Linked DNA regions of Metabacillus sp. B2-18. Each later gene encodes a partner of the first gene's protein in a complex. Links are inferred from orthologs where the notes say so. Each region holds a gene or a part of one and is shown in the gene's direction. Other genes may lie near its edges.

Region 1 (15,942 bases):
AGTTTGAAAAGCTATTAGGGGTAAATCTTGATACATCAAGCGGAACAATTGGAAAAGTAACCGAGCTAACGCCTGGGAAACGCGTAGCTAAAGTTGAAATAGATGGGAAAGAATTTACTGGTACAGATGTAAGAGATAAGCTTGAATTAAAATCAGCAGACTTTACGTGGGAAATTAAAGGTGACTCCGTTGTAATTGAGACTAAAGGCTATGGTCACGGTGTTGGGATGAGTCAATACGGAGCGAACTTCATGGCTGAATCAGGCAAAACGTATCAAGACATCGTTGCTTATTATTATAATGGAACAAAGGTATCGGAAGCCGAGCCATTCTTAAATAAATATACAGCAAAACAGTAAAGGAGCAGATTCTGCTCCTTTTTACTTTTTAAAAAACTTTCTCTTCGCAATATAATAGGAAACTAGCACTCCAATTGTATCCTTCACAAAATCAATCACCGTAGCTGACCTTGCTGGAACAAACGACTGATGAATCTCATCTGTTAGTCCATATAAAATAGCGATAGCGGCTGCAATCCAGCTCGTACGCTCTGTCCAACGTCCATGAGCCATGAATGCAAAGGCAATCAACCAATAGAGAATCGCAAATTCTATAAGATGCAACGATTCTTTTAAAAGTGAATCAAACGAAAATGGTGTGTTCACAATCGCATCCGCTGGGAAGCTTGAGAGCGTCCAGATCAGCGCCATATATAGTAGAGGTAATAGGGTGAAGATGACTTTCTTCATATACATAAACTCCTTTAGTTAAAAAACTTTCACATTCCATACATATAATTATAAACAAGACACATACTAAAGTTTAAAAAAATTTTTTTGAAGGTGTGTATATAATTCAGAAAATCTGTTCAAACTGATTTCTGAGGTGATGATAGAATGAGAGAGGAAGAAAAGAAACGTACTTCTCAAAACAAAGTTCAACAATTTTTCAGAAAACGTTGGGTATTTCCGGCAATTTACCTAATGAGTGCAGCAGTTATCCTTACGGCAGTATTATGGTATCAAAGCATCAGCAATGATGTAGCAGAAGATTTAAATGGTAACAATACAGAAGACCTTGCATTAACAGACAATCAGCCTGAGGCAGTTGAAGTTAACGCAACGAAAGAAAACTTTGCAATGCCAGCTATTGATCCAGATGCTGTAACAGTTGTGAAAAAGTTTTATGATGAAAATGCTTCAACAGAAGATCAAGAAGCAGCACTTGTATTCTATAACAATACGTATAGAATGAACAAAGGAATTGACCTAGCAAGAGAAGATCAGAAGCAATTTGATGTTGTTGCATCACTAAGTGGTACAGTAACAAAAGCTGAAAAAGATCCAATTCTAGGTTATGTAGTAGAAATTGAGCATGAAAATGATGTGGTAACAGTTTATCAATCATTAGCAGAAGTAAGTGTTCAAGCTGGTGACAAAGTTGAGCAAAACGAACTACTTGGTAAGTCTGGTACAAATCTTTACAATGAAGAAGATGGCAACCACGTACACTTCGAGGTTCGTAAAGCTGGAAAAGCTGTTAACCCTCTAACTTATATGGACAAGCCGGTAACGTCTGTAGAAGCTGTTGAAGAAGAAGCAACTGAAGAACCTGCAACAGAAGAAGAAGTGAGTGAAGAAGCTCCAACAACTGAAGAAGAAGTAAGCGAAGAAGCTCCAGCAGGTGAAGGTGAAGAAGCACCAGCAAAAGACGATGAAAAGTCTGCAGAAGAAAAAGCTCCAGAATCAGATAAAAAAGACGCTGAAAAAGGAGAAACTGAAGGTAGCGAGGAATCAACTCAACCTGAAGCTTCAAATAGCACAGTAAATTCATAAGGATAGCCGTCTATACGGGGTTGAACTCAAACTAACTAGAGATCAACCTCGATTTTTTTATCCTATCAGGAAGTATAAAATTTTTTGGATGATAGTATAAGAAAAGCGCCATTAGGACTTGGCGACAAGCCAAGCTCTTCTAATGATTAGATAGCCTAAAAAACCAAATCCGCCACCTGCAACATTTAAGATAAGATCATCCACATCAAACGCCCCGACCCGAAAAATAAACTGAGCAATCTCCACTGATAAAGAAAGTAAAAAAGAATACCCCAAAACCCTGGTGAACGTAACTATTAGAATAAAAGGCAACAAAAAGCCAAACGGAGCAAAAGCTAAGAGGTTTCCTAGAAACTGATCTGTCAAACCTAGTCCGTCAAAAGAATAAAAATACTGCCCAATTGTTTGAAGTGGAATGAGGTTATAGGAAATCAGGCCACCAACAGACTTCCGATAAGCGGAAAAAAACAACAGATAAAATAATATTCCTATATACATTACAAAACAAAGATAAATCATTATTTTTTTCATATTTTAAAGGTAACAAATTTTATAGGTAATTTGAAGGGGACCCCAGTTTAATGATTCGAAAGATTACGAAATATGTCGAGAGAAAGATATCTCAAATTTCTGATTTTATATTGACCGGTTAGTATGAAAACATTCATAATAATAAATGTTGAATGATAACGCTTACAAATAGGAGGGTTGCTTATAGTGTTCACTTTATTATTTATTCTTGCTCTAACAGGATTCAGCTTGGTCTTATGTTTACGTAAACGGAAACCTCAGTTTTTACTCATCCCGGTCTTAACACTACTACTCTACTTCATTGTTCAAATTGCATTGGTACCTGCATCGTTTATAGATACAATCAAATTTATTTTTAGCTTATCTTAATCGGAGGTGGCTGCATGAAAAAGATTGATAAAAAAGTAGCTGATGCTTATTTCAAGGAGCGCACAAGAAATATTGTGATTTATTTAATTATCGGAGCACTTTCATCGTTTGGTGTTGTGCTATTTGCTGAGTTCTTTAGCGGTTTTTCCATTAACGGCTTCCCGTTTCACTATTTTATGGGTGCACAAGGGGCAGTTGTCGTCTTTATTCTTTTATTGTTTATTAACGCAAAAGTTAGTGACTCAATCGATCGAAAATATGGAATTGATGAAAGTAAAAATGAACAGCTTAGTGCTGGTAAGACGTTAGATCATTAAACACAAACATATATAAAAGGGGATCATATAAATTATGCACTGAGAAATGAGCAGCAAGGGGAATGCTCATTCACAAAGGGGGAAAGAGGTTGGACGCTCAATTTTTAGTATCTCTCACAATTATTCTATTAACATTTGCTTTGTATATCGGAATTGCTGTTTACAACACAGCAAAGCAAACATCTGATTTCTATGTAGCAGGGCGCGGGGTTCCACCGATTTTTAACGGAATGGCCATCGGTGCCGACTGGATGAGTGTAGCATCCTTCATCGGGATGGCCGGAACAATCATGCTCCTTGGGTATGATGGACTTGCATATATTATGGGATGGACAGGAGGATATTTACTTCTTACATTCTTACTAGCACCTCAATTAAGAAAATACGGTCGTTACACAGTACCAGAGTTCATCGGTGACCGTTACAATTCCCACACTGCACGTGTGATTGCCGCGATTTGTACGATCATCATCAGCTTCACATACTCAATCGGTCAGCTTTCAGGTTCAGGGGTTGTTATCGGGCGGCTGTTTGAAATTGATGCAAAGCTAGGAACGATGATTGGGGTTGTGCTTATTGCCTTTTATGCTGCATTTGGTGGGATGAAAGGAATCACATGGACACAGGTTGCACAGTATATCATCTTGATTATTGCTTACTTAATCCCGGTTATTTTCATGTCACTGCAAATCACTGGAAACCCAGCACCATGGTTATCCTACGGAAAAATTGTAGAGGAAATGGGTGAGCTTGATCGTCAGCTAGGAATCTCTGAATATTTCGCACCATTTACAAACGGAACGAAATGGCAGTTCTTAGCCCTTATGTTCACATTAATGGCAGGAACAGCTGGTCTTCCACACGTAATCGTTCGTTTCTATACCGTTTCAACGATGAAAGCAGCAAGATGGTCAGGAGCATGGGCGATTTTGTTTATCGGACTTTTATATTTATCTGCTCCGGCATACGCAGCATTTTCTCGCTTCATTTTAATGACACAAGTAGCAGGACAAAAGCTATCTGAATTACCAGCATGGACAACATCATGGGTCAACACTGGAAAGCTCCAGCTTGCAGACGGCAATTGAGATGGAGTTCTTCAATGGAGTGAACTAATCATTTCAAATGATATCGTCGTTATGGCAACACCTGAAATTGCGAACCTAGGGATGTTCGTTATCGGCTTAGTTGCAGCTGGTGCAATGGCTGCTGCCCTTTCAACTGCAGGTGGACTAATGATTGCGATCTCATCTTCATTTGCACACGACATTTACTATCGAGTTATGAAGCCAAACGCATCAGAAAAGAACCGTCTATCAGTAGCACGTTGGTCCATTGTTATTGCAACTTTATTCGCGGGTCTTATCGCCTTAAACCCACCAGGAGCTATCACGCAAATCGTTGCCTGGGCCTTCGCTCTCGCATCAGGAACCTTCTTCCCAGCTCTCTTAATCGGAGTATGGTGGAAACGCTCTAACACACCAGGAGTCATCTCTGGAATGCTCGTCGGTCTTGCCGTCACACTTATCTACATCTTCGCCAGCAAATACGGCGGCTTCACCATCGCAGGCATCATCGACACCGGCGCAGGAATCTTCGGCGCCACAGCAGCCATCCTAACAAACGTAATCGTATCACTCTCAACAAAAGCACCATCCATCAAAACACAAGAAGAAGTACTCAACCTGCGCTACCCTGAGCAGATGACTTACAAAGATGGGGAGGTCTGGATGGACTAGAGGGGGCCGGTCCGCGGAGTTTTGGTGGTGCCTGTCACTTCCCGAGTTTTCTTGTTTCACATAATGTTTCACACGCCCGAATCAGAAGTTGGTTCGGGTTTTTTGGTGCCTGTCACTCCCCGAAATTTCTTGTTTCACAATGTTTCACATATGCATAACTTGTTGATCGAATTTGATGCTGCTAGGCATCACTCAAGAGCTTTAGAGGAGTGGTGGAGTGATATATAGGATATAGAGGGTAGTCACATAAACAATAATGTAACAGGGCCCCTAAAAGGCATTAAAAACCCACCGCCACGTACTCCCAATTTTACATCCAGAAAATCAAAAAAATCTTCAAAAATAGAAATAATTTCTCAACCTCCCTAATACACTATTAGAGTGTGTTTTTCTTATACCTCGCGATCGCTCTCAAACATCGACAAATTTCTCGGGAAATAATTCACCCAGCTACTATTTCCTTTCACCCCGGAAAAAAATCAGATTCAAAAAAACAACCTCCAAACCCTCAGATTTCCTGTCCTAAACGGGTGTTTTTGAAAAAAATTCAAAGAATCCCTTGTCCCACTTGAGTTTTCTTGCATATATCTTAATCCAAGCTAATAAAATGTTTACAAACCTATTCAAAGAGAGTGTTTGAGGTGAGGGATCGTGAGTGTAATTTATAATCGCTGTAATAGAGACATCATACGATCATCTAAGAGAAATTCAGCCAAAGTGACTTTTGTATGCGAGTCTCATTTCACACTTCTCACATCCATATTAGGGAGGTAGAGTGGTGTGCACGATTACATCAAAGAACGCACAATCAAGATTGGGAAGTATATCGTGGAGACAAAGAAAACAGTTCGCGTTATTGCGAAGGAGTTTGGAGTTTCCAAAAGTACCGTCCATAAGGATTTAACAGAAAGGTTACCTGAAATTAACCCTGATCTTGCGAATGAGGTAAAGGAGATACTAGATTACCATAAATCAATTAGACATTTGCGTGGTGGAGAAGCAACAAAGCTTAAGTACAAGAAGGACGAGATTTTAGAAGAAGAACCAGTGAAATAAGCACATTCTATCTACATCTTTCATAATCGACATATTCCTACATAAATACTTGAAATTATTTTACAAAATCATACTATTTTTGCGATTTTATGATACAATATTTAATTAGGTTAAACTAATCACGGGAATGAGATTTGCAAGGAGGATATAGATAGAATGTTCGCGAGGGATATTGGTATAGATCTTGGTACGGCAAATGTACTGATTCATGTTAAGGGTAAAGGAATTGTTCTAAATGAACCTTCCGTTGTTGCGTTAGACAAGAATTCCGGAAAGGTTCTTGCCGTTGGTGAAGAAGCAAGACGTATGGTAGGACGTACTCCTGGGAATATTGTTGCCATTCGCCCATTAAAAGATGGCGTCATCGCAGACTTTGAAGTAACAGAAGCAATGTTAAAGCATTTTATCAATAAGTTAAATGTAAAAGGATTATTTTCAAAACCACGCATGTTAATTTGCTGCCCAACGAATATTACATCTGTTGAGCAAAAAGCCATTAAAGAAGCTGCTGAAAAAAGCGGTGGAAAAAATGTATTCCTAGAGGAAGAACCAAAAGTAGCGGCCATTGGTGCCGGTATGGACATCTTCCAACCTTATGGAAACATGGTAGTAGATATAGGCGGTGGTACAACTGATGTCGCTGTGTTATCAATGGGCGATATTGTCACCGCCTCTTCTATTAAAATGGCAGGGGACAAGTTTGATAATGAAATCCTGCAATATATTAAAAGAGAGTACAAGCTTCTAATCGGTGAACGTACAGCTGAAGATATTAAAATCAATGTTGCAACGGTATTCCCAGGCGCACGTTATGAAGAAATTAATATTCGTGGACGTGATATGGTGACAGGATTACCTCGCACAATTACAGTAAATTCAACCGAAGTAGAATCAGCACTTCGTGAACCAGTTGCTGCGATTGTACAAGCTGCTAAGAGTGTATTAGAACGCACTCCTCCAGAACTATCAGCCGACATTATCGACCGCGGCGTGATCTTAACAGGTGGCGGAGCCCTTCTAAACGGCCTTGATCAGCTACTAGCAGAAGAACTAAAAGTCCCTGTACTAGTTGCGGAATCACCAATGGATTGTGTAGCAATCGGAACAGGAATTATGCTTGACAACATGGACAAACTTCCACGCAAAAAATTCGGATAAGTAAGCTTTTGAGCCTGTGTGTACAGGCTCTTTTTTTGTCTTGTTTATATTGTTAGTTTTATGAGGCTTTTTTGCTGGGGTAGGTTAGGTAGAAATATTTATATTGGGATGATGATTGGTTAGGAGCAGGGGAGAGTGTAGTGTCGTTCATCGGGATTATGAACGACAAAACAGGAGCGGTGGAAGAGAGTAGTGTCGTTCATCGGGGTATGAACGACAAAACAGGAGCGGTGAAGAGAGTAGTGTCGTTCATCGTGGAGAGAACGACAAAAAAGATCTGAGGAAGAGAGAAATGTCGTTCATTAGTTATGAAGACCAATCCAAGAGCTAAAAAAGAAGAAGATGGTTTTCATCCAAGTTATGAAGACCAATTAGGGAGTGGAATTAGAGGAAGATGGTCATCATTTTGGTCATGAAGACCAAACCAAGAGTAAGACAAGAGGAAGATGGTCATCATCGCGTCCATGAAGACCAAACCAAGAGTAAAACAAGAGGAAGATGGTCATCATCGCGGTCATGAAGACCAAACCAAGAGTAAGAAAAGAGGAAGATGGTCATCATCGCGTCCATGAAGACAAATCCAAGAGTAAAACAAGAGGAAGATGGTCATCATCGTGGCCATGAAGACCAATCCAAGAGTAAAACAAGAAGAAGATGGTATCATCGTGGCCATGAAGACCAATCTAAGAGTAAAACAAGAGAAAGATGGTCATCATCGTGGCCATGAAGACCAATCCAAGAGCAAAACAAGAGGAAGATGGTCATCATCGCGCCACGAAGACGAAACCAAGAGCAAAATATGAGCAAATTAGTCTTAATCATACCTATTAAGAAAACCCACCCCAAAAATCCACGCCCCCCAAAAAACTCCATAAAAAAAGCATGAATTCACCAAGTAAATTCACGCCAAAACCCAACTCCAATCCAATCCCCTACTTCAACTCCATCCAACTACCAACATGATGCACAGCAAACCCACCAAAACTGGAATAACCCTGATATTGCTCTAAAACAAGCCCCAGCTGATTATTCATTTCCGCCTGACCTTCTTCGAAAAACGTTAAAAATCCGTCACTAATACCGAGATTCATCGTCTCAACTGCGATCGTTACATCTTTATTAAGCAACACAGCGAGATCCATCTCATATTTCACTAATTCAATAATGCCATTTGGGCCAACGGCTTTGTCACGGTAGGCCATAATGGTCACTTCGTCTGTATTTTTTAACGCCCATTCGGCTAGATTGCCTTTTCCGTGTTTGTTACGGAAGTTCATTTCATCAAACCAAAACGGAATGTCAACTGCAAGACTGATGCCTAAACCAGATGCAGTATTAGCGGCAGCTAAAATCGCTCCTTGGTATTTAAGAACAGCAGCCCCATAGTTTGTTGTCCATTGCTCTGTTAAATAAGGCTCAATATCAAGGTGAATTCCGGCGAACTTCTGACCAGTAGCTGCCCCATTTTGATAACCACTTACCCAATTTAAAAAGTTCAAAAATGCTTTATTGTTAGCACCCCAGTTAGGTGCACCATCTAACGCGTAAACATCCATACCTAGCTTCGCAGCTTCGCTAATAAAAGTGTGATAATAGGTAACATCAATACTACGGTCAATCTGCAAAAACACGTGTGATACTTGCTTTGCTTCTAAAAACTGTAATGTAACTTCGCGGTCATTTACAATTTTACTCGTATCCCAGAGCCATGTTGAATAGCCCGGCGACAGACCCTCAGCTTGTGCTTTATGATTCAAAGCTAGACCTCCTAGTTGAGATCCTAGTAAGAATAGTAATGTCAGAACTACAACCTTTATTTTCATCATTAGCCTCTCCTTTTCAATAGCCCCATGGCTCAAAAAGGAGCCTGGCAGCTTGGCAGCCTTGCAATGTTGAACATTGGGTAGGCCCATAGCTTTGCGTCCTTGTTTTTCAACAAGTTTGCCTTTTTCAGATTTTTCTTAAGTATAAGGGCTTGTCCGGTAAAAAAATATAGGAGTGGGTTCCTATCATTATTTTCCCCTAAAATATAACAGGTAATTTATGAAAAAATGTAATGAGAAAACTGCCAATGTCCTTTATAATAAATGATAGGGAATTCTGTCGAAAAGAATTCATTTGTACGGTAACAACTATGTGACTAAGGTGGGTGTACAGATGTTAAGAGGTTTATATACAGCAACAGCAGGAATGCTTGCACAGCAAAGACGTACTGAAATGCTTTCAAATAATATGGCAAATGCCAATACAGCTGGTTATAAAGCGGATCAAGCAAGTGTCCGCGCATTTCCCGAAATGCTTTTAAATAGAATGGAAAATAAATCAGTACCAACAACAAATGGTTCAAGTTTTGGTCAAATCACACCGATTGGTTCGATTAACACAGGTGCTTACGTTCAAGAATTACAAAGCACTTTTTCACAAGGCGGTCTTAAAGAAACTGGCTTGTACACGGATGTAGCGCTTTTAGAAGAAATTATTCCCTTAAACGCAGAAACGAATGTAAAAGGTGCTTTGTTTTTTGCCGTTCAAAACCAAGCAGGTGAAGAGCGTTATACTCGTAACGGTCACTTTACACTAGATAATAACGGGATCCTAACTTCTGGAGGAAATCCAGTACTATCTACAACAGGCCAGCCAATCTCCATTCAATCTAGCGAATTCCAAGTAACGCCTGATGGAGAAGTAATTGCGGATGGAGAGTTCGTAGCACAAATTGATGTTCGTTTTGAAGCGGATGTTCGTAACCTTGTAAAAGAAGGTAATGGTTTATTCCGTACTTTCAATAATGAAGAACTGCCAACTGCAGTAAACAACGATAACATTCAATATAATCTAAGACAAAATTATTTAGAAACTTCAACAGTAGATGTTGGACGTACGTATACAGATATGATGACAGCGTACCGTTCGTTTGAAGCGAATCAAAAGGTATTACAAGCTTATGATAAAAGTATGGACAAGGCCGCGAACGAAATTGGCCGCATATAATAGGGGGTACTAGTAAATGCTACGCTCAATGATAACAGCGACGAATACGATGAGTCAGCTTCAAAAGCAGCTTGATCAAATCGGCCACAACATGGCTAATATTGATACACAAAGCTATAAAAGAACAGAAACTTCTTTCTCTGAGCTGGTACGTCAACAATTCAATAACCAGCCCAACGCTGCTGAGGAAATTGCAGAGCAACGTTTTGGCAGGGAATTAGGAATTAGACAGGGAACAGGAGCTATGCTTAACAGCAGCCTTGTTTTTACACAAGGAAACATTAAACAGACAAGCAGAGAGCTTGATATTGCCTTTACTCTTCCAAATCAATTTCTACAAATTGACGTAAACGGGGAGATTAATTATACAAGAGATGGTGCATTATACTTATCACCAACAAATGATGGAACAAATCAATTATTGTTAACAGCTTCTGATGGAAGTCCTGTTCTTGATGAAAATCAAAATCCGATTCGTTTTAATGATGATTTTCAAAAAATCGTTATTTCTAATGATGGTACGATTTCAACCGTTCAAAATGACCAAACAGAAGCACCACAAGAATTTCAGCTCGGTGTTGTCCAAGTAGATCGCCCGCAAATGTTAATTCAAAACGGAAACAACCGTTATGGATTAAAGGATTTAGGTGACATTCCGTTAAATGAAGTGTTAACGTTTCTAGAAGGTGAGCTGCGCGGTGATGTTGCAATGGAGCAAGGGGCACTTGAAATGTCCAATGTTGACTTATCCAAGGAAATGACCGATTTATTAATCTCACAGCGTTCCTATCAGATGAATGCAAAATCGGTTACACTTGGTGACCAAATGCTGGGATTAATAAACGGCGTAAGATAGGAGTTTAGTCTATTGGTAGCTAAAGAAACGACGAAACCGATCAGTCGAGAAGAAGTGAAAAAGGCTAAAAAGTCTAAAAAAGAACAAGAGATTCATGAAGAAGGTCGTCAAAAGGTGATTGTTCGAGTTCGATTACTCCCTATTTGGGTGAGGGTTCTGCTTGTTTTAATTCTTATGGTTGTAAGCACAATCGCTGGACTTATCGTCGGCTACGGAGTCATTGGTAGTGGCGAACCAAAGGATGCCCTTGAAAAGTCCACTTGGCAGCACATCATTGACTTGGTTGAAAAAGAATAAAGCTCGGGATATACTTGTTAAAAGGAAGGTGAAAGCCTTCCTTTTGTCGTACATATACATAGTGATGATTTTCTTAAAAAGGAGCTTATACATATGCTAGATAGTAATGAAATCAAGAGCATCATTCCACACCGTTACCCATTTTTACTTGTGGACCGCGTGCTCGAGGTCGAAGAAGGAACACGTGCAGTTGGAATCAAAAACGTATCAGCGAATGAAGAATTTTTTAACGGTCATTTCCCAGATTACCCGGTAATGCCCGGCGTATTAATTGTAGAAGCACTTGCACAAGTTGGCGCAGTGGCAATTTTAAAAAAGGAAGAAAACCGCGGTAGACTAGCATTTTTTGCTGGTATTGATAACTGTCGTTTCAAAAAACAAGTTGTACCTGGTGATCAGCTAAGACTTGAAGTTGAGATCACACGTTTACGTGGTTCACTTGGTAAAGGAAAGGCCATCGCAACAGTTGACGGCGAAGTAGCATGTGAAACAGAAATCATGTTTGCTTTAGGTGAGAAAAAATCAGAAGAGTAAGAAGTCATAAGAGTCAAATGACCAGATAGGTCGTTTGACTCTTTTTGCATGAGGAAGGTTTCATTCACTGGAAACTTGTCTATATAAAGCATATCGGCCGATCAATTTTCATGAAAAGTAAGAATGAAAATAGACGAAATGGGAAGCATAATCAAAGACCGGATTCAAAAGCTAAAAAAGGTCAAAATAGAAAGGAGCAATTATGATGAGAAAAAAATGGCTATTAACTTTATCAGGATCATTACTAGCAGCAATGATCGTAACAGGTTGTACTGCAGATGACGAAGATCCAGCACCACCAGAAAATACACCAACAGAAGAAAACGGTGAAATGGATACAGAACAACCACTTGAAGATGCAGGTGAAAACGTAGAAGAAGGCCTTGAAGAAGGCGGCGATATGATGGAAGAAGGCGCTAACGAAGGCGAGAACATGTTAGAAGAAGGTACTGACGAAGCTAACGATATGATGGAAGGCAACAACGAAGGTACACAAGAAGGTAACAACAACGAAGACGAGAATAAATAAGATGTGAAAGGCTAACATAACGATGTTGGCCTTTTTTATGTTTTAATCTAAAAATATTAATCATATTTATGATCTCACACCGAATAGGATGAAATGAACAGAGTTTTCTAGATTAATATGGAATGATGGTTCCATAGGAAAAAAGAGGTGTGTTAGAGATGAAAGACATGAATGCTCCATACCAACAGCATCTAACGTATATGAAAACCTATCATCCGTTCCATAGTCGTTTTGATCCTTGTCGTCCAATTGGTGTGAAATTTTATTCAACACCTCCTCATTTATATATGGGTTTTCAACCACCAAACCTACAACAGTTTCCCCCAAGAGTTGCACTGAAAAAGGGAACACTTTGGCCTGCATTATATGATGATTACGTAAATCCATATGAGGCAAAAGGAGGTCCAAAGCCATGAGTCACAAGCAATTACCAGATGAGTACTACAAACTGCTAGAGGAGCTTCAAGCTGTAGACTTTGTACTTGTCGAACTAACTCTATATTTAGATACACATCCAAATGACATGCAAGCCCTGCAACAATTTAACCAATACGCTGCCTATTCCAAACAGTTAAGACAGACATTTGAAGCCAAATTCGGCATGCTCACACAATACGGTGGCAGCTTTGCCGATGCAAATTGGAGCTGGGGAACTGCTCCATGGCCTTGGCAGGTGTAGTGGGGCGGTAATTGAGGTGAACAGAGTTTAAGAGGAACTGACCTGGATTTATCTTCAAAAATAGAGGCTTAACTTCGTACGATTTAACAGGGATTTGCTACTAAATTAGAGGCGTATCGGAGGTTCAACAGGGATTTGCACTAAATTAGGGGATATATCGGTAAAATAGCAGGGATTAGATACTAAATTAAGAGGTGTATCGACCATATAGCAGGGATTAGCTACTAAATTAGGAGGTATATCGGCAAATTAGCCTGGACTTGTTCTAAATTAGTGCATATATCAGCAATCTAGCAGGATTTTCAATTCTATCAAGAGGTTTATCCGCGATTATCGGGATTTTATCTGCGATTTTCGAGATTTATCCGCGATTATTCGCATTTTATCTGCGATTCTGAAGATTTATCCGCGATTAGACAAAAAGCGACATAAACAGGAGAGGAGAATAACAGCATGTGGGTTTATGAAAAAAAACTTCAATACCCTGTAAAAGTAAGCACATGTAACCCGACACTTGCAAAATATCTTATTGAACAATACGGCGGTGCCGACGGTGAACTCGCAGCTGCACTTCGCTATTTAAATCAACGCTACACAATTCCTGATAAAGTAGTGGGCTTATTAAACGATATCGGCACAGAGGAATTTGCCCACCTCGAAATGATCGCAACAATGATTTACAAGCTCACAAAAGACGCCACACCAGAGCAGCTAAAAGCAGCGGGCCTTGACCCCCATTATGTAAATCACGACTCAGCACTTTTCTATCACAACGCAGCAGGCGCACCATTCACGGCAACTTACATCCAAGCAAAAGGCGACCCAATCGCTGACCTTTACGAAGATATCGCTGCAGAAGAAAAAGCGCGTGCTACATACCAGTGGATCATAAACATGTCCGATGACCCTGATTTGAATGACAGTTTAGCCTTCCTACGTGAACGCGAAATTGTCCATTCTCAACGTTTCAGAGAAGCGGTTGAGATTCTAAAAGACGAAAGAGATCGGAAAAAAATATTTTAAGAAGCTTTAGCCCAGAACCCGATGTAGTTCTGGGCCTTTTGCTGTGAAAAAAGATGTTCTTGGCTGTGAAATACACTTTGAAAAAACACAAAAAAGCCACACAACCATGTGCAGCCATTCGACAAAATTCGGGAAGTGACAGGCACCAAGCACCCCGCTCCGGACCACATCCCCCGCACAGGCACCACAACCTCCGCCCTAAACCGACCTCGCCAACAACCGTCCATCCAACAAAACAGAAATAGATTCCTCCAATTCTGTAATGTTTTTCACACTAGCGGATATTTGTGCAGGTGTGTTGGTTGTTTTGGAGATTGTAACAAGGACCTTCAGGTGAGTGTCTGGTTGTTCCACGTGCTCTTTAAAAAAAGGTAACCATTCTTTTGAAATTAAAGCTTCGATTAACCAGGAGTTTTCGCCATCTTCTTTGTTAATCACAAGACCATCTTTCAAAGAAATAACTTTGTTTTCAATTACTGCTGTATCATCAATTTGTAGACCGACAAGCTTGAACGTTTTCATGATATCATCCTCGCTAGCTCGTTTTCTTTTAGTATACCATAGAGATCACAAACTACAGAATGAGCCAATCGACGGTCTATTTCGAAACATTTGATACCCGTTCAATGACGGTCATAATGATGGCTTCAATTTCTTTTCGGTCTTTCGTTTTTACTAATAAAAGCTCTTGCAGGCTTTGCGTGAACTTAGGGTTTTTTATTAAATAATCAATCAACTGAGAAACGGAGCCTTCAGCTTGATATTTTCCATACATTTCATAAAGATATTCATTTGTTTGTTCATCGCGTCCAAGCAGATGATCGATGCTTACTTGAAACGCATTGCTAAGCGATATTAAATAAGAAAGATCTGGAGCTTGCTCACCTGTTTCAAGGCGGGTAATAACTGGTCGGGATACGCTGATTGTTTCGGCCAACTGCTCCTGTGACCAACCATTTTGTTCACGATAAAATCTTAGATTCATTTGGAATTTCTCTAATTCTCTCATGTAACAACATTTCCCTTCTCCAAGCTTACTGTTATCGTAAAGGAGAATAGGGACAAGGTATGTTCTAATACAGAACATATGGAGTGATGTTCTAATACTGTACAAAAATAGATAATTCGTCCTAATTTAAGAAAATACGTAAAATACAACGAAAGAAAGAGATGAAACTATCTTTTTCCCGATATTTCGTCAAATTTAGCCAAAAATGAAAAATAGTTAAATTTTGAAATAGGATAAATTGGAATATACTTACATTGACAAATAATTGAAGAGAGGTCATGAAATGGTTGAATTTAGGCTGAAATCAATTTACTTAGAAAAAAATCCACAACGAGTTAGAGAACATACCGATGGAAACTTAGTTATTCTGAGAGTAGGAGATCAAGAAGTAGGTACAACAAACTATCATCATTTTCGGGTTCCTGTACACGCCACAGTCGATATCCGATATTTAGAGCCAAATTTGAATAGTATTCTACGTATCATTTTTCAATTAGAAAAAAGTGACTTATCCATTCAGTATTTTACCTGGAATGAGGATGAAAAACACTATATTGACACACCTCTTCATGAAGAAATCATTCAATCTCAATCCTTTCAACACATTCTTCAAAGTGTAAGCTTCACTGGTGAAAACAATTTTTCATATGTAACGAATTCCCTACAACGACTAACAGACCAACATTATTAAAAAAACTAGAAAATTGTTGAATTTTGTTGTATCAAGATAAAACCAAATTAAAAAATTTATTTCCTTATAAGAAAAATTTAGTTTCATAGCACAGAAGCAAATAAAAAAACAATTTCACTCATTTTTCCAATCCTTAGGAATCGAATACAATAAGCTTGTACAAAAAAGGAAAGGAGGAATGAAGTGATCAATCAAATCATTTTGGTTGGAAGATTAACAAAAGACCCCGAAATTCGCTACACAGCTGATGGAGCACCGGTGGCGAACATCACACTTGCTGTTAGCCGAAGCTTCCGAAATGCAGCCGGAGAAATTGAAACAGATTTTG
Region 2 (16,077 bases), 1.5 Mb from region 1 along the record:
CCTCGAAGGAAATACCTAATACAACAGGAATCAAGGCTAGTCTGTTCACGATTCGCAGCCATAGAGGGTCAGTCGGAACAAGAGTGTAAACAAACACACCAACAATCACAGTAAATAAAATAAAGCTACTACCACATCTGTAATGCAACCTGGATTGACCTTGGACATTTTCTACTGTTAATTCCAAGTTGTTTTCATAAGTATTAATTACTTTATGCTCTGCCCCGTGGTATTGAAACACCCTCCTAATTAAAGGTGTAAAAGATATAGCATATATATATGCTAGTAGTAACATAAGTTTGAAAGCGCCTTCTAAGAGAATTTGCCCGAAATCTGATGGTATAAGGGGGCGGAAAAATTCTGCTAAAAAAACGGGTAGAAGAGTAAAAATGACTTTTCCGAAGAAAAATGAAAGTACCCCAACAGCTGCAATTCCCAGCCACATCGTAAGCTTTGAGTCATTCTTTTTCTCAGCTAACATTTTTTCATCATTTTCAGGATCTACTTCAAAACGTTCAGTAGCAAAATTTAGATGCTTTGAACCATTTGCACTTGCTTCGATAATGGCAATAATACCTCTTAAAAAGGGGATTTTTTTAAGTTTTGATAAAACAGATTGATTTTTTCTAGGTAAATGAAAATAATCAATTGAGTTATCGTTTCGACGAATTGCTGTTACATAATGATGCTTACCACCAAACATAACACCCTCGACAACAGCTTGCCCACCATATGCAGGCTTGTTTTGATTTGACATATGACACCAACCTATCTATTCCTAATTCTTAATTAAAGTAAACAACGCCTAATACAATGTTTAGCTATTATCTCTATAATACAGAATTTAAAAGGAAACCTCTAGAGCGATGTTTAGAAATGAACAATATGATTGCGACTTTCTTATTCTGTTCATGGTTGGATATTTTGTCAAAATAAAAACTTAGCCCCCATGTCATCTTCGTTAGTGTAACCAATTGCTTGGAAAACATTCCTTTATTTACATTATACCCATGCTTTTTCCTGCTAGACATGGAATTTCCATTTTATTTGAAAATTATCTCGACTTGGTGCACATAAACTTACCTAGCTCATCTTTGTTGTAAAAGATTTTTTCGTGCACCAATAACTCTAATACAGTTTTTTAATTTCTTCATCAAAAAACTGTATTTCTAAAAACATGGACAATCAAAAAATTGGACATAGTAATAATGGAGGTGTTGGAAAATGGCGGATAAAAAGAAACAAAATGATGATGAACAAAAGCTGGAAGATAATCCTAAATTAGAACAGAACAAGAAAGAAGAACCAATGTCAACGATCGGAAAAACAATATCTACAGGTTTTGTTGGAGGAGTATTTTGGAGCTTGCTAGCATATTTTTCTTATTTTTTAAATTTTACGGAGGTTAGTCCAAACTTAATTCTTCAGCCATTCGCATTAGGAGATTGGAAGGATGGCACTTTAGGGCAACTAATAAGTATCGTTATCCTTGGTCTTGTATCTATCGGTGTGGCATTAGCTTATTTTGCTTTACTGAAACGATTTAAATCCATGTGGATTGGTGTTGCATTTGGTGGAGCCTTGTGGGCATTGGTTTTCTTTGTGTTAAATCCAATCTTTCCTAATTTGGATACGGTTTTTGAACTACCACGTGGAACTGTTGTTACTACATTATGTCTTTATATTTTATATGGTGCATTTGTTGGTTACTCGATTTCATTTGATTATAATGAATTCCAAGCGAATCCGGAAAGCTGAAGGAAACATTAGTAGAGATATGTTTAGATATGATAGAATGTTCATGTGATGAACATTCTTTTTTTATACTATTATGTATAAGCTTATTTGTTAATTGCATTGTGAAGTGTGCTTCTTTGCGATATTAACAGACTAGTTTAACTTAAGGATTAACTGTGAGGTGTAGGGGAGTCATGAAGGTTTTAGTTATTAATGGTCCAAATCTAAACAGGCTTGGATTAAGAGAACCTGAAATATACGGTTCAAAAACATTAACCGATCTGGAGAAAGACCTTTTAACAATTGGTGAAAAAGTAAATTGTGTGGTTACATGCTTTCAATCAAATCATGAAGGTGATTTAATTGATGCGATTCATGAAGCGAGTGAGCAATATCATGGTATTGTTATAAACCCTGGTGCTTTTACACATTATAGTTATGCAATACGTGATGCGATTGCGAGCATCTCTATACCAGTCATTGAAGTACATATCTCAAATATTCATGCAAGAGAGGAATTCAGACATACATCTGTAACAGCACCGGTTACAGTTGGGCAAATTATTGGACTCGGCTTTAAAGGATATGAGCTGGCGATATTAGCATTAAAAGAACGAATTGGAGGCTAAAATATGAAACTTGAAAAAATTCGTCAACGTTTTAAAGAATTATCAATTGACGGTCTTTTAATAACGAGCAGTTATAATAGAAGATATATGACTGGTTTTACCGGTACGGCTGGTGTGGTAGTCATTTCAGGAGACAAAGCAGTTTTTATAACAGACTTCCGTTATACAGAACAAGCAGCAAAGGAAGTTGAAGGCTTTGAAATTGTTCAGCATACTGGTCCAATTATTGAGGAGGTAGCAAATCAAGTTGAAAAGCTTGGTATAAAACGACTTGGTTTTGAACAAGATTCTTTAACTTATCAATTATTTTCTTCGTACAAAGAAGCATTAAAGAGCAGTGAATTTATTCCAGTTTCAGGTGCTGTGGAAAAGTTACGCTTGATTAAGTCACCAGCAGAGATTAAGATATTAAAGGAAGCTGCTGAAATAGCGGACGCGGCTTATAAGCACATTTTAACTTACATAAAACCAGGGTTAAAAGAAATTGACGTGGCAAATGAGCTTGAATTTTTTATGAGAAAAAACGGAGCAGTTTCATCATCTTTTGACATCATTGTAGCCTCAGGTTATCGCTCGGCTTTACCTCATGGTGTAGCGAGTGAAAAGGAAATTGAAAAAGGTGATTTTGTAACACTTGACTTTGGTGCATACTACAAAGGATACTGTTCAGATATTACTAGAACGTTTGCAGTAGGTGAACCAAGTGATGAGCTTAAGAAAATCTATTCGATTGTTCTAGAGGCTCAATTACGAGGCATGAGCGGCATTAAGCCAGGTTTAACTGGTAAACAAGCAGATGCCTTAACACGTGATTACATAAAAGAGCAAGGATATGGGGAGTACTTTGGGCATTCTACCGGACATGGTCTTGGTATGGAGGTTCATGAAGGTCCAGCCCTATCCTTTAAATCGGATACAATTCTTGAGCAAGGGATGGTTGTCACGGTTGAACCGGGTATCTATGTAGCTGGCCTTGGTGGAGTAAGAATTGAGGATGATACAGTAATCACGGAAAAAGGAAATGAGTCTTTAACTCATTCACCGAAAGATCTTATTATTTTATAATAGTATAAAATTTTGTGATAAGTTTTGGTGTCTAGCTCCAGCGCTTTTCTTATAGAGAATGATGTAAATATTCGTTTACCATTCCTTATTTATATATCACTAGGAGGATTTTTTAAATGATTTCAGTAAATGATTTTCGCACAGGTTTAACAATCGAGGTAGACAACGGCATTTGGCGTGTAATGGATTTCCAACACGTAAAACCTGGAAAAGGAGCAGCGTTTGTTCGCTCAAAATTACGTAACTTACGTACAGGTGCTGTTCAAGAAAAAACATTCCGTGCGGGTGAAAAAGTAGCAAAAGCGCAAATTGAAACACGCAGAATGCAATATTTATATGCAAATGGTGACCAACATGCGTTTATGGATACAGAAACATATGATCAAATTGAATTAAACTCATCTCAAATTGAGTATGAATTAAAGTTTCTTAAAGAAAATATGGAAGTTCAAATTGTGATGTTTGGTACAGAAACTCTAGGGGTGGAATTACCAAATTCAGTTGAACTAGAAGTAACAGAAACAGAACCTGGTATTAAAGGAGACACTGCTTCTGGTGGAACTAAACCAGCTACTCTAGAAACTGGTTTAACAGTTCAAGTTCCATTCTTTATCAACCAAGGTGATCGCTTAATCATTAACACAACTGAAGCTTCTTATGTTTCACGTGCATAATTTAATATAGTAAGGAAAAGAGATGCAGAGTATGCATCTCTTTTTTTCTGTCTAATTTTTCGCTTTGCAGCATATGTTGTACAAACTGTGTTTTAGGAGGACAACATGAAACGAATATTCTCTCATATTGATTCTACTGTTATGACAATGGCTGGACTGAGGTTTTTATCTGCTTCAATTGAACTTACAGCTGCGATATTAATGCTTGTCTTTAATGATGTAAAGAAGGCTGTTACGATCAATTCTTTGTTAGCAATTGTAGGTCCAGTCATTTTTATTGTAACAATGACGATTGGAATCTTTCACATTGCTGATCAATTATCTTATGCCAAATTATTATTTATCGGTCTTGGGGTGTTTTTTATCTTATTTGGAATTTATAAGTGAACGCGTCTACTTCCTACAAAACATTATGTAAATAAGTAATGATTATGGTCAAGCCTGCATACATTAGAGTAACGAATAGGTTAATAGGAGGAAGCGAAATGAAGGAAATGATAGAAATGCTTCCGGAATCGATTAGCAAAGAACTTGTGAAGCTTCACCCTGCAAGTCTGTCTCGAATAGAAGAAATCCGAATACGTGTTATGAAAAGAGTTGAAGTGATTATTGCTGGAAAGCCTGTCTTTCTTTCTTATAACACAACCTATGAGGATTCAATCAATCTATTAAATGAGCTAAGTCATTACTCCATTTACACATTAGAGGATGAACTAAAAAAGGGTTATATAACCGTCCGAGGAGGACATCGAGTCGGTTTATCTGGACGAGTCATTACAGAAAATGGACGAGTTAAAGCCATTCGTGATGTAACATCGTTTAATATCCGAATTGCAAAAGAAAAGATAGGTATCGCTGAGAAATATATTCCCTATCTTTATCAACAAAAATGGTTGAATACATTAATTATTGGCCCTCCTCAAACAGGAAAAACGACTCTATTAAGAGATTTCGCTCGCTTAATTAGTAATGGGTATCAACAAATTGAATCAAAAAAAGTAGGAATTGTTGATGAAAGATCGGAAATTGCCGGGTGTGTAAAGGGTGTTCCGCAGCATCAATTAGGTGAACGTGTGGATGTTCTTGATGCTTGTCCAAAGGCTGAAGGAATGATGATGATGATCAGGTCAATGAGTCCTGACGTGTTGGTTGTTGATGAAATTGGTACGTTAGAGGATGCAGAAGCTGTAATGGAGGCTGTTCATGCTGGAGTTCAATTATTTGTAACGGTACATGGATATCGTGCAAGTGAGTTGTTGAATCGCCCAAGCTTAAAAGCGTTATTCGAAGCCAACGTCTTTGATCGTTATGTAGAGCTGACTAGAAGGGATGGCCCAGGAACGGTTCAACAAATAGTAAACAATCATGGTCAACACTTACTAAAAAAGGAAGTGTTGCATAAATGATTAAATGGGTAGGTGCGATCCTCATTGTCATTGCAACAACCTGGGTGGGTTTAGAAGCGGCAAAGCACTTGAGTCAAAGAACGAGGCAACTAAGGCAGCTTAAGGTTGCTTTACAATCACTGGAAGCAGAAATTATGTATGGTCATACCTCTCTTATTGTTGCGTCCCAAAATATCTCAAAGCAGCTGCCTAAGCCGTTATCATGGTTTTTTGAACAGTTTGCTAAAAAGTTGGTTAAGGGTCATACAAGTGTCAAAGGGGCTTGGGAGGAGAGTCTTCAAGAAATTTGGCGTTTTACAGCATTTAAGCAAGGAGAGTACGAAGTCCTTAAGCAATTTGGGGAAACCTTAGGACAGCATGATCGTGTTTCACAGCAGAAGCATATAAAATTAGCCCTTTCTCATTTAGAAAGAGAAGAAGCAGATGCCATTGACCGTCAAAATCGCTATGAAAAAATGGTGAAAAGTTTGGGTGTATTATCAGGATTACTTTTAGTTATTTTATTGATGTAGAAGTGGAAGGGAGTCGTCTTTAGGTGGGTGTAGATATTAACACGATCTTTCAAATTGCCGGGATAGGAATCGTCGTTGCATTTCTTCACACAATTTTAGATCAAATGGGAAAAAAAGAATACGCACAATGGGTTACACTCATTGGCTTTATTTATATCTTATTCATGGTCGCTTCCATAGTAGATGATCTATTCAAGAAGATAAAATCTGTCTTTCTTTTCCAAGGGTAAGGGGGCGACAACTATCGAAATCATACAAATCGTCGGACTAGGGCTAATTGCAACCTTTCTCGCCCTTATTGTAAAAGAACAAAAGCCGACCTTCGCCTTTATGCTTGTTGTGTTTGTCGGCTGTGTTATTTTTCTGTTTTTAATAGATCAGGTGTATGAAATCGTTAGGATGGTAGAGAGAATTGCATTTAATGCAAATGTAAATCTCATTTATGTAGAGACTATTTTGAAAATCATTGGAATTGCTTATATCGCAGAATTTGGTGCACAGATCACGAAAGATGCTGGACAAGGTGCTATCGCATCTAAGATTGAATTGGGTGGGAAAATTCTGATATTAACAATGGCGATTCCTATTTTAACTGTCATTATTGAAACAGTCCTTGGGATGATACCTGGAACTTAATTTTTATCTCATACAGGGCTACAGCGCCCTAAAAACTATCTCTGACCTCTCAACATAAGAAAACATCCACGAATTAACTAGGAATCACTACAATTATTACTCTATTTGACATGTTTTAGTGGAGGTGTGTGAATGAGAGCATTTCTTTATATCTTACTCTTTGTTTCTATTTTTCTTGCGATCCCAATAAGTGTACAAGCCTCCACGACAGCACCTCAGGAAACGGAAGATCCGGAAATGGAATTGAATGCAGAAACATTTGTAAATGAACAAGTTGAGAAACTTGATGTCACCGATATTAAAACATATTGGGATGCGGTAATGACGGAATACGGGGGATTTTTACCAGAAAGTCAGAAAGGAAGCTTGCTTCAATTTTTAAGTGGTGAAAAAGAGCTTTCCTTTCAAGAATGGATGAAGGCATTTCTCAAGTTTTTGTTTCATGAATTAATCGCAAATGGAAAGCTGCTTGGTACATTAATATTATTAACCATCTTTAGTATGCTGCTTCAGTTGCTGCAAAATGCTTTTAACCAGAGTACTGTTAGTAAAGTTGCATACGCATTGGTATACATGGTGTTAATAATTATTGCATTGAACAGTTTCCATGTTGCGATTGAATATACAACTAATGCAATCGAGTCAATGACAAATTTTATTTTAGCTCTTATACCGTTGTTATTAGCCTTAATGGCTTCATCAGGGGGAATCATTTCAGCGGCATTTTTCCACCCAGTGATTATTTTTTTAATGAACACTAGTGGATTATTAATCCAAAATGTAGTTTTACCACTTCTATTTTTATCGGCTTTATTAAGTATTGTTAGTACGTTAACAGATCAATATAAAGTAACTCAGCTAGCGGGACTTTTAAGAAATATAAGCATCGGCTTACTAGCTTCATTTCTAACAATCTTTCTTGGGGTGATATCCGTCCAGGGTGCATCTGCAGCTGTGTCAGATGGAATCACCATTCGTACAGCAAAGTTTATTACTGGAAATTTTATACCAGTACTAGGTCGGATGTTTACTGATGCAACTGATACAGTGATTAGTGCTTCAGTTTTATTAAAGAATACAGTAGGTGTAATCGGGGTAGCGATTCTTTTATTTATTGCCGCATTTCCGGCGATTAAAGTATTATCTCTAGCATTTATTTATAAATTTGCTGCATCTATCCTTCAGCCGCTTGGCGGAGGTCCGGTTATCACCTGTTTAGATATTATTAGTAAAAGCGTTATTTATATCTTTGCAGCACTAGCAATCGTTTCTCTCATGTTTTTCTTGAGTTTAACTGTCATCATTGCTGCAGGAAATCTGACAATGATGATGCGGTAAAGGAGGAATCTACGATGTCATTTTTAACAGAATGGATTACCAATATTATCGTATTTATTTTGCTGGCTGTTGTTATCGACCTGCTTCTACCAAATTCATCTATGCAGAAATATGCGAAGATGGTTATCAGTTTATTGTTAATCATTGTCATTATTAATCCAATCTTTAAAATATTTTCTGCAGATATGAATGACGTTTTGAATGATTTCCGATTACAAGCTTCTTCAGAAGGTGAAACCGGAAAAAATTTAATAGAATTTCAGAAAAAAGAAATACAAGCCTCACAACGTGCATATATTTTAAAACAAATGGCTGTCCAAATGAAAACGATGGCAGAAGAGGAGCTGGTGCAAAGTTATGATGTCATGATTGATACGATCCACCTTTCCGAAAACGAACAAGTAGAAGAAATCAATTCTCAAAAAGACTTGCAACATATTCAGGTCATCTTAAAACCAAATGTAGTAAAAGAAGCTGCAGAGGATGGGTCGGTTGAAGTTGTTCAACCTGTCTCCATTGATACGACAAATGAATTAGTAAAAGAAGAGCAAGTGGATGAAGTTCAAGTAGCGAAAATGACAGCATCATTAGCTGAAATTTGGGAAGTTGAAGAAGAAAAAATCTCAATAGACTTGGAAAGGGGGGAGGAGTCATTAAATGAGTAATAAAGAAAGCTTCATTGATAAGCTAAAGTCAATGCTTGGTCAGTCAGATTCTAAAAAACCATCTAAATATCATTATTTTATTCTCGTATTTGTGCTAGGCGTAGCATTCATGCTGTTTAGTAATCTCTTTACAAGTAGTGAGGATTCTGTACAAAATGCACTACCGGTCACATCTAGTACCGAAGGATCTGAAAGTACAGAAGTGTTTAAGCAGGCAAAGGGTGATACGACTGGCTCCATCTCTGATTATGAGGCTGAATACGAAAATCAATTAAAAGAAGTGCTTGAAACTGTCTCAGGTGTAGGAAATGTACATGTTGTTGTAAATGTCGATTCAACAGCAAAGAAAATAATTGAAAAAAACAGCGTTTCCCAAAGCCAAAAAACAACAGAAACTGATCGTGAAGGTGGGAAACGAGAAGTGGAAGATCAATCAATTGATGAACAAGTTGTTATCATCCAGGATGGTGAAAAAGAGACTCCAATTATTGTTCAAACACAAAAGCCGGAAATCCGCGGGGTTCTAATTGTAGCTGAGGGTGCTGACAACATTCACATAAAAAAAACAATAGTAGAGTCAGTGACACGGGTGCTGGGAGTACCTAGCCATCGTGTAGCTGTAGCATCGAAAAAAATGAAGGAGGATGAATAGATGATGTTGAAAAAACAAACAGTTTGGTTATTAACAATGTTAAGTTTAGTGGTGGTATTATCAGTTTATTATGTAACATCTCCTGAAGGTGGAACAAGTAATATCGTGATGACAGGAGAAGACCAAGAAGTTAGTGAAAATGCAACAGCTGAAGAAGCTACCGAAGAGCAACCTGCAGAAGAAGAAGGAACTGAAGGTGAGAAAACTGAGGGTAAAGCAACTGAAGGCGAAGGTGCAGAGGCAGGAGAAGAAGCTGACATTCAAACAGAAGAGTTAGAAGATGGAACAGTAATCTCTAGTGTTTCTAGCGATGAGTTATTTACAGATTTACGTATGCAATTAGATGATCAACGTAATGAGATGAAAGAGCAATTGCAGGCTATTGTAGCTAGCAATAACGCCTCAGCGGAAGAAAAAAGTGATGCTTATGACGAAATGGAAGCTTTAAATGATGCAGCTCGTAAAGAAATGCTTTTAGAAACTTTAATCAAATCAAAAGGTTTTGAAGATGCTTTAGTACGTGCTGAAGGAAATGATGTAAAAATTACGATTAAAGCAGAAGAACATAGCAAGACAGCTGCAAATGAAATCATGCTACTTGTAAAAGATGAAATGGAAAACATGGAAGATGTTATCGTGACATTTCAGCCAGTAAGAGATAAATAATCTAAAAAGTAACAAGAAAGGTTAGCACTAAAGAATAGGGTTGACCTTTTTTTGTCTCGTACCGTTTTTGGAAACGCTAAAATATAGCACAATAGTAAAATAAATCTACTTATTCCCGGTAGAAACGAAAAGAAATGGGTAGAATTATTGTTGAATTTCTTCTCACATGTACTGTAAGATGGTATTATGGGACTAAGTTTTAGTACTAGATTATAAATTAGCAGATCATGTATTTACATGATCAATGAATTAAAGGGGTGCCTAAGCATGCTAAAAATACAAGAAATAAGAGAAATGATTAAATTAATTGATCAATCTTCTATTAATGAATTTACATTCGAACAAGATGGTTCCAAAATAAAAATGAAAAAGCAATCACACGAAGTTGAAACAGTTGTAAGAAATGTGGTAGCAGCTCCAACTGTGGAAGCAGCGTCAACACAATCACAACCTGTCCCGACTCAACAGCCTGTGCAAGAGGCTCCTGCACCAAAAACAGAAGAGCCTAAAGCAGACACATCAAACTTACATAAGATCACTTCTCCAATGGTAGGAACATTCTATGCAGCTTCTTCACCAGAAGCAGGAAATTATGTATCAGTTGGTTCAAAGGTGACGAATGATTCTGTAGTATGTATTGTAGAAGCGATGAAACTCTTTAATGAAATCGAAGCTGAAGTAAAGGGTGAGATCGTTGAAATACTGGTTGAAAATGGACAACTAGTTGAATATGGTCAACCTTTATTCTTAGTTAAGCCTGAATAAGGAGCATAAAATATGATTAAGAAAATACTAATTGCCAATCGAGGAGAAATAGCTGTTCGAATTATTCGTGCATGCAAAGAACTTGAGATCGAAACTGTAGCTGTATTTTCCGAAGCAGACCGTGAAGCTTTACATGTGCAGCTTGCAGATGAAGCATATTGTATCGGACCAACCGCTTCAAAGGACAGCTACCTAAACTTTACGAATATTATTAGTGTAGCAAAACTAACTGAAAGTGACGCAATTCATCCTGGATATGGATTTTTAGCTGAAAATGCTGATTTTGCAGAGCTTTGTAAAGAAGTAAACATCATTTTTATCGGACCAAGCGCAGAAGCAATTTCAAAAATGGGAACAAAAGATGTTGCGCGCGAAACAATGCGTGAAGCTGGAGTACCGATTGTACCAGGTTCAAGAGGAATTATTGAAAGTATTGATGATGCCAAAAAACTAGCAAATGAGATGGGATATCCTGTTATAATTAAAGCTACAGCTGGTGGTGGCGGAAAAGGGATTCGTGTTGCACAAGATGAGCAAGCTTTAGTAAAAGGCATCGAAATTACTCAGCAAGAAGCTGCTACAGCATTTGGGAATCCTGGTGTATATATTGAAAAATACATTGAAGATTTCCGCCATGTTGAAATCCAGGTGTTAGCAGATAGCCATGGTAACACAATTCACTTAGGTGAGCGTGATTGCTCTATCCAAAGAAGACTTCAAAAGCTAATTGAAGAAACACCATCTCCTGCGTTAACTGAAGAAATTCGAGCACAAATGGGTGATGCAGCGGTAAAAGCTGCAGAAGCTGTTGCGTATACTGGAGCAGGAACAGTTGAGTTTATTTTTGACCATGTGAATAAGAAGTATTACTTTATGGAAATGAATACGCGTATTCAAGTGGAACACCCAGTAACAGAAATGGTAACTGGAATTGACTTAATCAAAGAACAAATTAAAGTTGCTTCTGGTGAAAAATTGTCTGTAACACAAGAAGAAGTTACTTTTAATGGGTGGTCAATAGAATGTCGTATTAACGCAGAAAATCCTGAAAAGAACTTCATGCCGTCACCTGGTAAGATTCAGATGTACTTGCCGCCAGGTGGGTTGGGTGTTAGAGTGGACTCAGCGGTGTATCCTGGTTACTCTATTCCACCGTATTATGATTCAATGATTGCGAAGCTTATTACTTACGGTGCAACTAGAGAAGAAGCGATTTCTCGAATGAAGCGTGCATTAAGCGAATTCGTCATTGAGGGAATCTCAACAACCATTCCATTCCATTTAAGATTGCTTGAGCATGAAAAGTTTATAAGTGGAGATTTTAATACGAAATTCCTAGAATTGCATAAGGTTATGGAGTCATAAAATTACTCGGAGGTGCTGATTCTTGAAAGATACTAATAATGTTTTAGAGATGAATCCTGAAAACAACGGTTTAGGTAAGGTCGAGATTGCTCCTGAGGTAATTGAAGTCATTGCAGGTATTGCGGCTTCGGAAATTGAAGGAGTAGCATCAATGCGTGGTAATTTTGCTGCAGGTGTTGTGGAGAGACTGGGAAAGAAAAATCACGGAAAAGGTGTAAAAGTTGATTTAACTGAGGAAGGAATTATTATCGAAGTATACTGCGTCATGATCTTCGGAGTTTCCATTCCAACTGTTGCCCAAAAAATTCAAGACAATATCCGCCAAGCGTTGTTAAATATGACCGCATTAGAAGTGAATGAAGTAAACATTCATGTTGTTGGTGTTCAATTTGAGACAAAAGCAAATGAAGTAGAAGTAGACCAAGAAATGTAATGCTCTAATTCTAAATAAAGATATACATGTCTGTGAGCCAAAGGACCTTCCTTTGGTTTCTTTTTTTGTATGATAGGATGTAAGGATTATTGGTAAGTGTGCTAGAAAAACCAGGGTTAAAGCCAAGTTTTTCTAGCATGAATTCGGTATCATATGATTATAGATTCTCTAGGACTGGTTATATTGATAGTAGAACAATTTTGAATGCTTTACATAAACGTATAGATAGAAAAGATAATATCGAAGAAACAACGAATGTTTTTTGAGAAAAAAGCCTTTTCATTCGGGAATTCCTAAAAAACAGGTGATTTCTGAATGAATATGTTTGTGAGATATGTTATGATCACATTATGACATTCGACATTTTTTAACATTAAAGGAGCAAGTAAAGGATGAAACGAAGAACAGCAAGAGAAAAGGCCCTTCAAGCGCTTTTTCAAGTGAATGTAAGTAATACAGATCCCAATGAAGCAATTGAACATGCTTTAGATGAAGAACGTTCTAATGAATTTATGAATCAACTTGTTTTCGGAACAATTGAGCATGAAAAAGAGCTTGATGAGCTAATAAGTCCTCATCTTGTAAATTGGACAATTGATCGCTTGGCAAACATTGATAAAACCATTCTTCGTATGGCTGCCTATGAGCTAAAATATGAACAAGATGTACCTGCTAATGTGACAATTGATGAAGCAGTGGAACTTGCAAAAGCATTTGGGGATGATCATTCTAGCAAGTTTGTTAATGGTGTTCTTTCTAAAATTAAACAAAATTTAGAGATTTAATTAGGGATAATTGAGGAGGAATAAGGAATGGCTGCAACGATAATTGATGGTAAAGAGTTATCTAAAACAAAAAGAAGTGAGTTGGCTGTTGAGGTAGAACAAATTAAAGCAAAAGGCTTGCTACCGAAACTTGTTGTTATTTTAGTAGGGGACAATCCAGCATCACTCTCTTATATTAGAGGAAAGCAAAAAGCTGCTGAGGAAATCGGTGTAGGGTTTAAATTAGAACATTTCCCTGAAAGTCTTTCGGAAAATGAGCTGCTTGATGTGATCGAAAGCTATAATAATAATGATGAATATCATGGTATTTTAGTTCAGCTTCCGCTTCCGGTACATATTAATGAAACAGCTGTTGTAGAGAAAATTTCACCTCAAAAAGATGTTGATGGCTTCCACCCAATTAATATCGGTCGCATGATGACAGGGCAAGAAACATTTTTACCATGTACACCTGCTGGTATTGTAGAAATGATAAAATCGGTCGGCGTAGAAATGGCTGGCAAAAACGTGGTTGTTGTTGGAAGAAGCAATATTGTTGGAAAACCTGTTGGACAACTATTATTAAATGAACATGCAACAGTAACTTATTGTCATTCAAAAACAAAAGATTTAACTTCCTATACAAAGGAAGCAGATATTTTGGTGGCTGCTGTTGGACGAGCTAATTTTATTAAAGGCGATCAAATTAAACCAGGTGCGGTTGTCATTGATGTTGGTGTTAATCGTCTTGAAACCGGAAAATTAGTAGGGGACGTTGTTTTTGACGAAGCTAAAGAAGTTGCAAGTTATTTAACTCCTGTTCCAGGTGGAGTAGGTCCAATGACAATTACTATGCTTGCGCATAACACTGTTCAATCTGCCAAGCAATTTCTAGAAACGAAATAAGTAACTTATAATAAGAAATTCAAAAAAAGGGCAGAATGGAACTTCATATTCTGTCCTTCCTTCAATTTTTTTTGTTAAGGGAAGGAGGCAGGCAAATGAATGAACCAAAATATGTAACTGTTACAGCTTTAACAAAATATATCAAACGTAAATTTGATGTTGACCCACACTTGTCAGACATTTGGATTAAGGGGGAAATCTCAAACTTTAATTTACATAGCCGTGGTCATATGTATTTTACTCTAAAAGATGAAAAAGCACGAATTCAAGCAGTTATGTTTGCTGGGGCAAATAAATCATTAAAGTTTCGACCAGAGAATGGTATGAAGGTATTAATGCGTGGGGAAATTTCTGTTTATGAACAAAGTGGTGGCTATCAAGTTTATGTAAAGGAAATGCAGCCAGACGGAATCGGTAGCTTATACCTAGCATACGAGGAGTTAAAGAAGAAGCTTCAAAAAGAAGGACTTTTTGATGAAATACATAAAAAAGCCATACCAAAATACCCGAATCAAGTTGGAGTCATAACTTCACCAACTGGAGCGGCCATACGTGATATATTAACAACAATAAACAGGCGTTACCCTCTAGCTAAAGTAATCCTCATTCCAGCCCTTGTTCAAGGTGTACAAGCCGGTGCTTCGGTTGCAAAAGCCATTAAAACTGCCAATAAACTAGGAACATTGGACGTTTTAATCGTTGGACGAGGTGGTGGTTCTATAGAGGAGCTTTGGGCCTTTAATGAAGAAATTGTGGCAAGAGAGATTTTTGCTTCAAATGTGCCAATTATCTCTGCTGTGGGTCATGAAACAGACTTTACAATTGCTGACTTTGTTGCAGATTTACGAGCCCCAACCCCGACAGGTGCAGCAGAGCAAGCTGTTCCGCACGCCAGTGATTTGATTGATCGTGTGTTAGACCGGAAAAATAGGGTCAAACGAGCTTTACAAGAGAAGGTAAATTCTCAGAAAGAAAAGCTGAATCATTACCGAAATTCTTATGCATTTCGTTATCCAAAGCAGCTTTATCTACAAAAAGAACAGCAACTAGACACAATTATGGACCGATTATCTAAAGAAGGTCAACGAACAATAAAACGCAAAAGGGATAACTATATGTATTTGCAAAACCGTTTGACTCAAGTGCATCCAAAAGATCAAATTAAAAGATCAAATCTAGAGCATGAAGCTTTACTTAAAAAGCTAAACAGGGAAATGAGTACATTGATAACACATAAACAGTCGCAATTTCAAGGAACACTTGCTAAACTAAATGCATTAAGTCCTTTAAAGATTATGGATCGTGGATATAGTCTTGTTTATCAAGATGACAAGCTCATAAAAAGCGTAGATGATATAAAAACAGGGCAAAAACTGAAAGTACAATTAAAAGATGGTCAGATTGATTGTCAAGTTCAGGGGATAGAGGAGCGAACAATACATGAGTGATGAAAAGCAAACTAAAAATGAAGAAGTTTCATTTGAAACTGCAATGCAACAGTTAGAAGAAATTGTTGGTAAGCTTGAAGAGGGTGATGTTCCTTTAGAAAAAGCAATTGAATATTTTCAAAAAGGAATGGAACTTTCAAAGTTATGTCATGATAAGCTTCAGCATGTTGAAAAACAAATGGACTTTATTTTACGTGAAGATGGAGAGCTAAAGCCATTTGAGCTTCAGGAGGAAGAAAAATCGTGACAAATATGTTAAACGATTTTTTAATAACAAGAAAACAAAAGATTGAAGAGGTACTCCCTTCTTATATAAAAGAACTTCAAACTCCAAAAACTTTACAAGAGTCAATGATTTATTCGCTAGAAGCAGGTGGGAAGCGCTTACGACCGATTTTAGTTTTAGCTGTGCTTCA

Evidence for each region.
Region 2: the proteins of LPC09_RS24130 (region 1) and LPC09_RS16975 are in contact, whole or in part, in a crystal structure (PDB 3TUF), measured with the Bacillus subtilis proteins. The link is inferred for Metabacillus sp. B2-18 from one-to-one orthologs.

Annotation. Positions count from the first base shown.
Region 1 is NZ_CP088245.1:4,808,443-4,824,384, reverse strand. Bases 1-2,865 are described here. They hold LPC09_RS24130 (stage II sporulation protein SpoIIQ), read left to right. Parts: upstream 1-896; coding sequence 897-1,835; downstream 1,836-2,865. Other genes in these bases: LPC09_RS24115 (DUF4212 domain-containing protein), read left to right, coding at 2,750-2,865; LPC09_RS24120 (hypothetical protein), read left to right, coding at 2,553-2,735; LPC09_RS24125 (VanZ family protein), read right to left, coding at 1,947-2,366; LPC09_RS24135 (VanZ family protein), read right to left, coding at 381-749; spoIID (stage II sporulation protein D), read left to right, coding at 1-359. In the rest of the region: more of LPC09_RS24115, read left to right, coding at 2,866-3,052; sporulation transcriptional regulator SpoIIID, read left to right, coding at 5,572-5,847; LPC09_RS24100 (rod shape-determining protein), read left to right, coding at 6,004-7,005; LPC09_RS24095 (hypothetical protein), read left to right, coding at 7,556-7,732; LPC09_RS24090 (amidase), read right to left, coding at 7,938-8,831; LPC09_RS24085 (flagellar hook-basal body protein), read left to right, coding at 9,163-9,996; LPC09_RS24080 (flagellar hook-basal body protein), read left to right, coding at 10,013-10,852; LPC09_RS24075 (DNA-directed RNA polymerase subunit beta), read left to right, coding at 10,865-11,149; 3-hydroxyacyl-ACP dehydratase FabZ, read left to right, coding at 11,243-11,683; LPC09_RS24065 (hypothetical protein), read left to right, coding at 11,889-12,212; LPC09_RS24060 (spore coat associated protein CotJA), read left to right, coding at 12,380-12,628; LPC09_RS24055 (spore coat protein CotJB), read left to right, coding at 12,625-12,891; spore coat protein CotJC, read left to right, coding at 13,345-13,914; LPC09_RS24045 (YwpF-like family protein), read right to left, coding at 14,113-14,436; LPC09_RS24040 (helix-turn-helix domain-containing protein), read right to left, coding at 14,513-14,899; and more genes. UniProt on the Bacillus subtilis protein: Involved in forespore engulfment and required for anchoring membrane proteins on the forespore side of the septal membrane. Forms a channel with SpoIIIAH that is open on the forespore end and closed (or gated) on the mother cell end.
Region 2 is NZ_CP088245.1:3,331,808-3,347,884, reverse strand. Bases 8,148-11,147 are described here. They hold LPC09_RS16975 (SpoIIIAH-like family protein), read left to right. Parts: upstream 8,148-9,314; coding sequence 9,315-9,980; downstream 9,981-11,147. Other genes in these bases: accC (acetyl-CoA carboxylase biotin carboxylase subunit), read left to right, coding at 10,758-11,147; accB (acetyl-CoA carboxylase biotin carboxyl carrier protein), read left to right, coding at 10,248-10,745; spoIIIAG (stage III sporulation protein AG), read left to right, coding at 8,655-9,314; spoIIIAF (stage III sporulation protein AF), read left to right, coding at 8,148-8,662. In the rest of the region: LPC09_RS17040 (DUF1385 domain-containing protein), read right to left, coding at 1-757; LPC09_RS17035 (YqhR family membrane protein), read left to right, coding at 1,225-1,758; aroQ (type II 3-dehydroquinate dehydratase), read left to right, coding at 1,932-2,366; LPC09_RS17025 (M24 family metallopeptidase), read left to right, coding at 2,370-3,431; efp (elongation factor P), read left to right, coding at 3,548-4,105; LPC09_RS17015 (YqhV family protein), read left to right, coding at 4,211-4,492; spoIIIAA (stage III sporulation protein AA), read left to right, coding at 4,591-5,511; stage III sporulation protein SpoIIIAB, read left to right, coding at 5,508-6,023; spoIIIAC (stage III sporulation protein AC), read left to right, coding at 6,047-6,253; spoIIIAD (stage III sporulation protein AD), read left to right, coding at 6,267-6,659; spoIIIAE (stage III sporulation protein AE), read left to right, coding at 6,792-7,997; more of spoIIIAF, read left to right, coding at 8,012-8,147; more of accC, read left to right, coding at 11,148-12,110; LPC09_RS16960 (Asp23/Gls24 family envelope stress response protein), read left to right, coding at 12,160-12,543; transcription antitermination factor NusB, read left to right, coding at 12,936-13,328; bifunctional methylenetetrahydrofolate dehydrogenase/methenyltetrahydrofolate cyclohydrolase FolD, read left to right, coding at 13,356-14,213; and 3 more genes. UniProt on the Bacillus subtilis protein: Involved in forespore engulfment. Forms a channel with SpoIIIAH that is open on the forespore end and closed (or gated) on the mother cell end.